2 regions of the Exiguobacterium sp. BRG2 genome follow, and region 2 is predicted to be linked to the other one. Evidence: predicted binding sites of a transcription regulator. Region 2 holds the regulator's gene; the other holds the start of a gene.
The links. Region 2 encodes LexA, which represses DNA repair genes until DNA is damaged. Its sites were predicted from a motif close to CGAACATATGTTCG; they were not measured.
Positions count from the first base shown of each region.

Region 1: the regulator LexA is predicted to act here: its motif matches at 1,703-1,716, upstream of Q9R23_RS13670 (NUMOD4 domain-containing protein).

Region 1 is NZ_JAUZUW010000011.1:108,641-112,062, forward strand. Features, by position in the region: gene Q9R23_RS13665 (methyl-accepting chemotaxis protein) at 1-1,068, shown strand, start outside; gene Q9R23_RS13670 (NUMOD4 domain-containing protein) at 1,116-1,643, opposite strand; gene Q9R23_RS13675 (AAA family ATPase) at 1,776-2,354, shown strand; gene Q9R23_RS13680 (GNAT family N-acetyltransferase) at 2,392-2,733, opposite strand; gene Q9R23_RS13685 (DNA alkylation repair protein) at 2,734-3,422, opposite strand, start outside.
Region 2 is NZ_JAUZUW010000001.1:437,637-441,058, forward strand. Features, by position in the region: gene glpK (glycerol kinase GlpK) at 1-54, opposite strand, end outside; gene Q9R23_RS02225 (MIP/aquaporin family protein) at 98-799, opposite strand; gene Q9R23_RS02230 (metal-binding protein) at 986-1,456, opposite strand; gene lexA (transcriptional repressor LexA) at 1,488-2,102, opposite strand; gene yneA (cell division suppressor protein YneA) at 2,314-2,601, shown strand; gene Q9R23_RS02245 (YneB family resolvase-like protein) at 2,647-3,300, shown strand; gene Q9R23_RS02250 (DUF896 domain-containing protein) at 3,414-3,422, shown strand, end outside.

The sequences.
Region 1 (3,422 bases), on a different contig from region 2:
TTATCGAAACTCGCCCTACAAATTGAAGAAGCCCATGCGAAGCGCTCGTATCGTCCGTTAACGCTCAAGACGACGACCTTTGAGTTACAACAGCTGACGTTTCAATACAATCAGTTGATGCAACAAATTAATGACTTAACGACGGAGATGCAACAAGCCAGTCAGGAACTTGAATCCGTCCAGCCTCACTTTTCCTCGCGCTTATCCGCGATGGATCAATCGGTCCAAGCCGTCGATGAAGTCGCCGGTTCTTTACTTGCGCAATCGACGCAGATGGATCAGACGATCGTCGCTTCGACACGTTTGACTGCCCAAGGACACGATGCGTTAAGCGAAATGCAAACGACACTTCTGAACAGTCAACATGCCGTAACCCGTTTTCAACAGACTGTTCAGATAAATCACACGACACTTGAGACATTACAAGAGGAAAGCCACTTGCTGAAGGAACAATCCGCGACGACAGAGCAAATCTTGCAACAGACCTCACACCTACAGCAGCAGATGGAGACCTCAATTTCCCACATCCAGCGTGTCGCTGAAGAGACGCGCCGCCTATCGCTAAATGCGCTGATCGAGGCAACTCGTGCTGGCGAAGCCGGTCGTGGCTTCACGGTCGTGGCCAAGGAAGTCGAAAGACTAGCGATCGATATCCGGACGAGTACGGACCACATCCGTCAGGTCAATCAGACGTGGACGACAGGGCTCAATCAAGTCGAACAAGCGCTCTCGCAGATGACGGAACGGTTTCTCTCGACGTCACAACAGCTTGAGACGGCAACGGAGCACTTGCAACAGATGCTGACTGAAGCGACGACGATCGAGACAACACTAGGGACCGTTGAACACCAACGTCAAATCGTCGCAGAAGTCCAGTCGAATATGCAACAGCATCTACAATCTGTCCAAAAGTTGATGTCAGAGCTCTCGTCCTATAGCCAAGTGCTCGGGGATCAAATGCAACACCACGTCATTCAGCAAACGGAATTGAAGACACATAGCGCGGTACTCGAGTCACGGATCAGTTCGTTGCAACAGACCGTTCGCTCGAGCGAATCGTCGTCTTAACAAAAAGAGCGCCTGCCATTCCTGGCAAGCGCTCTTTTCCTCTGTTCTCAGCCGATATAACGTGCTTCCTTTTTATCGATGATATTGCGAATCCGGTTCTCAGTCACCTGATACTGCTCCGCCAGTTGACGAATCGTCTTCCCTTTTTCATATTGGGCGCGAATCGCTCGAATCTGGAATGATGACAGTGTCACATGTTGTTCTAATAAGAGTTCAAACTCACCAAGTAGTTCGGTATACTGCTGATCAAATGAAGGCAACACGTCTAAGTTCGACAACTGATCGTCAGCTCGTTTACCGTTGCGTCGGACGAGTCGCACTTCCGTAACGTCGACCGTCAGAAAAGCTTGCGCAACGAGTAGACCGACCTGCACTCGTTCTCCTCGCCCCCGTTGATAGAGCGTGACTTTCCGATATCCTTCCCGATTGAGCCGCGGTCGGAGCAAGACACCTTTTCGGCGTTGTCGGACGCTGTGACACGTCACGATTGTCCGATCAAGCGACCTTACGCGACCAAGTGACGAGACTTCATATATACCTACATAGCCGATGACGGCCTTCCATTGCTCTTGCATAGTTGTCCTCCTTCAGACAAGGACACGACGGGACTTCATACCTGAATTATATCAAATTACGAACAAGCGTTCTAGTGATGTCACTCATCGGAATGTGCTATTCTTAGCAGAAAAAGGAAATGAGGTTCGTCCATGAAATTTGTCTTGTTACTTGGTCCCCAAGCGGTCGGAAAGATGACGATTGGTCAGGAAATCGAACGGTTGACGGAGATGAAAGTCTTCCATAACCACCAGACGATCGACTTGTTATTGCCTTATTTTGATTTCTCTGAACCCGCCCATCACCGCTTAAAAGATACGATTCGGCGCGAGATGTTCAAGGAAATGGCGAACAGTTCGCTTGAAGGTGTCCTGTTTACATTCCTCTGTTTATTCGGCGTCGAAGGTGGTGGTCTCGAGTTCATCGAAGAAACGGTTGAGTTGTTCGAACAAGCAGGTGCTGACGTCTATATCGTTGAACTGGATGCGCCGTTCGCGATCCGTCTGCACCGGAACACGACCGAAAACCGATTGACGCACAAAGTGACGAAGCGCGACCTCGCTGCTTCTGAACAAGACTTACGCGAGACGGCAGACGGATACCGGACACGCTCGCTGCCAGGCGAATTGCCGGACGTCAATTATCTCTTTCTTGATACGGAACAGTTAAGTGCGCGTGAAAGCGCTGAAGCGATTTGCGACCATTTCAACTGGTCGAAAATAACGGTCTAATCACAAATAAGCCCCGTCCTGCTCAGCAGACGGGGCTTTAATGATGAAGTTCACGTGCATATCGATTCGCCTGCAACTGAAATCCATTCCGACGCCAGACCGTTTCACTGCCCGCTTCACTATAGACACGCGTCAATAATAACGTCCGCGCGAGATATGACAAAATCGACGTCAAGGCTTCCGTAATGTACCCGTGCTGATCGTCCTCATCAGTCGTCGTGTAACGTAAGATTCCGATGGATGCATTCCAAGTGAAGATAATCGTTCCGACGATCGTTTTCTCACGTATCGCATGCAACGTCCACTTACAACCCGATTCTTCATCCGTTGCTTCGACAAATAATCGTGACGTTTTAAAATCCGGATGCCGTCCTTGCATTCAGCTCTCCTCCTCGACCTCAAACGTTGCTGCCGCGTAAGCCTCTCCATTAATCAAAATCGTCAATGTGTGTGTACCAGGATAATGGACACGCGTCGTCATGTTCCGAAACGATTGGCGTCGTTCGACTTGTAAGACACCTTTGACTTCCCGCTCCCGCAGTTGAAACACCTTTCGACTCGTTCCGCGTTTTTTGACGTAATCGATCGCGTACTCCAAGCGTAGGCGTTGTGGAACAGAACTCGTCACGGTGAATGAGAAATCGAGCTCTCCGCCAATCGTAACCGGCGAGACGACTAAATTTGTAATCTCGACCTCTCCTTGCGTAACGTGTCCGAACAACTGCAGGACTTCTGGATTTCCACGTTTGAGTAACGTCCGGGAGGCGTGGCGTAAAATCCAATCCGTGTTCGGATCTGTTCTTAAGTGACGTTCGATCCGCTCAATCAGATATTCCGGATGCGTCTTTGAAATATCGTTCAAGTGATTAGCGACACTTTTTCGGACGTAGAGTGACGGATCCTGTAGTAACGCGTCAAGAATTGGTAATGACGGTCGCGGATCAGCAATCAGACTCGGAATCGCTTGTCCCCATGGCAGACGCGGTCGTGTCCCTTCCGACGCTAAGCGCCGGACATGTTCATCGTCTGATGTTGCCCATATGAGTGCTTGCTCGAGATAACGCTCTT
Region 2 (3,422 bases):
CGCACGTGAGCTTGTCGTACCTTGGTCGAGTGCTAGGATATACTTGTTTTCCATTTCGAAATCCCCCTTGAGCGGTATGTGTTAGTGAGACGTGATCTTAGTAGATCAATTGATAGATGAACACGGCAAGCGCTCCACCGATGATTGGACCGACGACTGGAATCCATGAGTAGCCCCAGTCAGATGAACCTTTATTCGGAATCGGTAGGATAGCGTGTGCGATACGCGGTCCAAGGTCACGGGCCGGGTTGATGGCATATCCTGTTGTACCACCAAGTGATAGACCGATGACGACGACGAGTAAACCGACGATAAGTGGTTTTAAGCCGTCACCGAATGTCGTTAAACCGAGCGCCAAGATACCGAAGACGAGAACGAATGTCCCGATGATTTCAGAAATCAAGTTCGACGGCGTATGGCGAATCGCTGGACCTGTTGCGAACACACCGAGTTTTGCAGCTTGATCATCAGTCGCTTCAAAATGTTTCATGTAATGAAGCCAAACGAGAATGGCGCCGATGAAAGCTCCGACAAGTTGTCCGGCAATATAGACAGGAACGTCTGCCCACGGTAAATCAGAGTTTAAAGCAAGTGCAATTGTTAAAGCAGGGTTCAAGTGCGCTCCACTCTCAGCAGCGACGAATGCTCCTGTCATGACGGCAAGACCCCAAGCGAACGTGATGACAATCCATCCGCTGTTTTCGGACTTCGTCTTTCTCAAGACGACACCGGCGACGACACCATCCCCGAGCAGAATGAGGATCATCGTACCGATCATTTCTAGTACAAAGTTATTCATGCAAAAACCCTCCCTTTGGATTAAAGCAAATAATGGTCTTTCTACTTTAAATTACTCCGATTTGATAACGTTTTCAATACATATAATTGAAATATAGGAATGGAAATTTTTTATTTTAATGTTTAAAGATACGAAAAATTGGATAAGAAAACACCTCGTCTTGCCTGCAAGCAAGCAAAAGAGGTGTTAACGACGACGCTTTTTTCTTTTTTTAGGTCGAAACCAACTACTGGAATAATCTAGTAGGATATGAATTGTACTCGCCACCATGATACCAATGACAAAAGCGGGTAGGGAAGCGAACCAGGAATCAATGGTCTCTGACGCGATGACTTGAAAATACAAGCTGAGAAATAATAAGGGAATCACAAGTGCAGCACTATAAAGGAGTCGGATGACATCCCCAATGATCAATCCGTGTGACCAGATCGAGCGGTGGGGCATGATCTTCACATAAGGCATCCACAGGACTCGAAATGGTCCAAAGCGATAATACGGTTCTGACTTTAAATCGAGGTCAGGTGACAACCAAAGCGTACCGACAGCGATTCCGATGGCAGTCGGTAACCAATCCGTTTGTTGCGTTGCGACCGAATACGCAACGTAACCCGTCAGTGCGACGGTATTGACGGTATCATGTACGTTTCCTGAGGGCATGAAAAAAGACCAGTCGTAACTGGTCCCTCCGTCAATGAATCGTCCGATACACGCCGATTACCTTACCAAGAATGGAGACATTATCGAAATACATCGGATCCATCGAGTCATTTTCTGGTTGTAGACGTACCTGTTGATCTTCTAAGAAGAACCGTTTCACCGTCGCTTCGCTATCTTCGGTCATAGCTACGACGATTTCTCCGTTTTCTGCTGTGTTTTGTTGGCGTACGATGACACGATCGCCGTCAAGAATACCTGCGTTAATCATTGATTCCCCATCGATCGTCAACATGAAGACCGTTTCGTTTCCTACATAATGTGCAGGAAGCGGGAATTGTTCTTCGATGTTTTCAATCGCTGTAATCGGAAGACCAGCTGTGACTTTCCCGATGACGGGAACATGAACGATGGCTTCCGTGATTTCTTCAGGCTTATCAAGCAATATCTCAATCGCACGTGGTTTCGTCGGGTCACGGCGAATCATTCCCCGTTTCTCGAGTCGATCCAAATGACCGTGTACCGTCGAGCTAGACGCGAGTCCGACTGCTTCTCCGATTTCACGAACTGATGGGGGATACCCCTTCAGTTTCACTTCAGAGACGATGTAGTCGAGAATCTCTTGTTGACGCTTAGACATTTTCCGCATACGAATTGCCACCTCTTTCTGGATTGAATTTTGAAATGTAAGAATATATGTTTCTAAATTCACTATAACATAGAACAAATGAGCGTACAAACAATTGTTCGACATTTTGTGTTGACCGAACACGGGTTCTGTGTTTATTATGAGTTATGCGAACAATTGTTCCGCGAACGTTTATTCTAACTCATTCATTTCATATTTGGAGGGATTCATGATGATTCATACGATTCGTACTCATGCTTTTTCTATTCTCTTCTATGCATTAAGTATTGCCTTCGTGATCTTTTTACTCACACCACGCCCAGATGAAAAAGTAGCGCAATTGATGACGGCTTCCGTTACGGTCGATGAGAACGCTACAGTCGAACAAATTGCTGAAGTCTACAATGACGGTTCGATGTCAGATGAGGAATACGTCAACTGGTTGATCAAAAATAATGATGTTGAGACAAAACATGTCATCTCAAAAAGCAAAATCGTTGTACCAATCGCACAGCAATGACAAAATGGAAAAGTTGTGAAAGAACGAACAGGGATGTGAGGTACGATGAAGGTCGTGATTTATTGTCGAGTATCGACCGAAAAAGAAGCACAAGATAGTTCGATTGAACGCCAACGGATGGAGCTTTCGAAGGTTGCTTCTCAAAAGGGATTTGATGTCGTGGACATCGTCTCTGAAAAAGAGAGTGGATATGATGTTGATCGGGAAGGGATGCTAACAGTTCTTGATTATGTGACACGCGATACGGTAGATGCGGTCCTGGTGACAGATGATACACGGATTGGTCGAGGGAATGCAAAAATCGCTATTTTGCATACATTCAAAAAACATGGGGTCCGCTTGATGACGCTTGATTCAGATGGAGAATATCAACTTGCGGATGCAGAAGCGATGGTCCTTGAGATCGTCTCACTCGTGGAAGAATACCAACGGAAACTGCATAATGCAAAAATCGCCCGTGGCATGCGGCGAGCAGTCGAACAAGGTTTTCGCCCGGAACGAAATCTCAATCGTCAAGGAGAGAACGCAGGACGTAGTCGAAAAGACGTACCGATCGAAGAAATTGTACGTCTTCGAGAACTCGGATTGACGTTTTCTGATATCGCCATCACCTTGCGGGGGATGGGGCATGATATTTCAAAAGCAACGGTCAATCGTCGATATCTTGAATACCGCGAACTGACACCTAGCCCGGAATGAGAAGCAAGTAACCCGTCGACTGACGCGGTTAACTTGCTTTTTTTTATAAGCTCTTTTACAGTAAGAATACAATTGAACAACTCAAGTTTGAGTCATAAAGAAAGAGGGATTCCATGTTATCA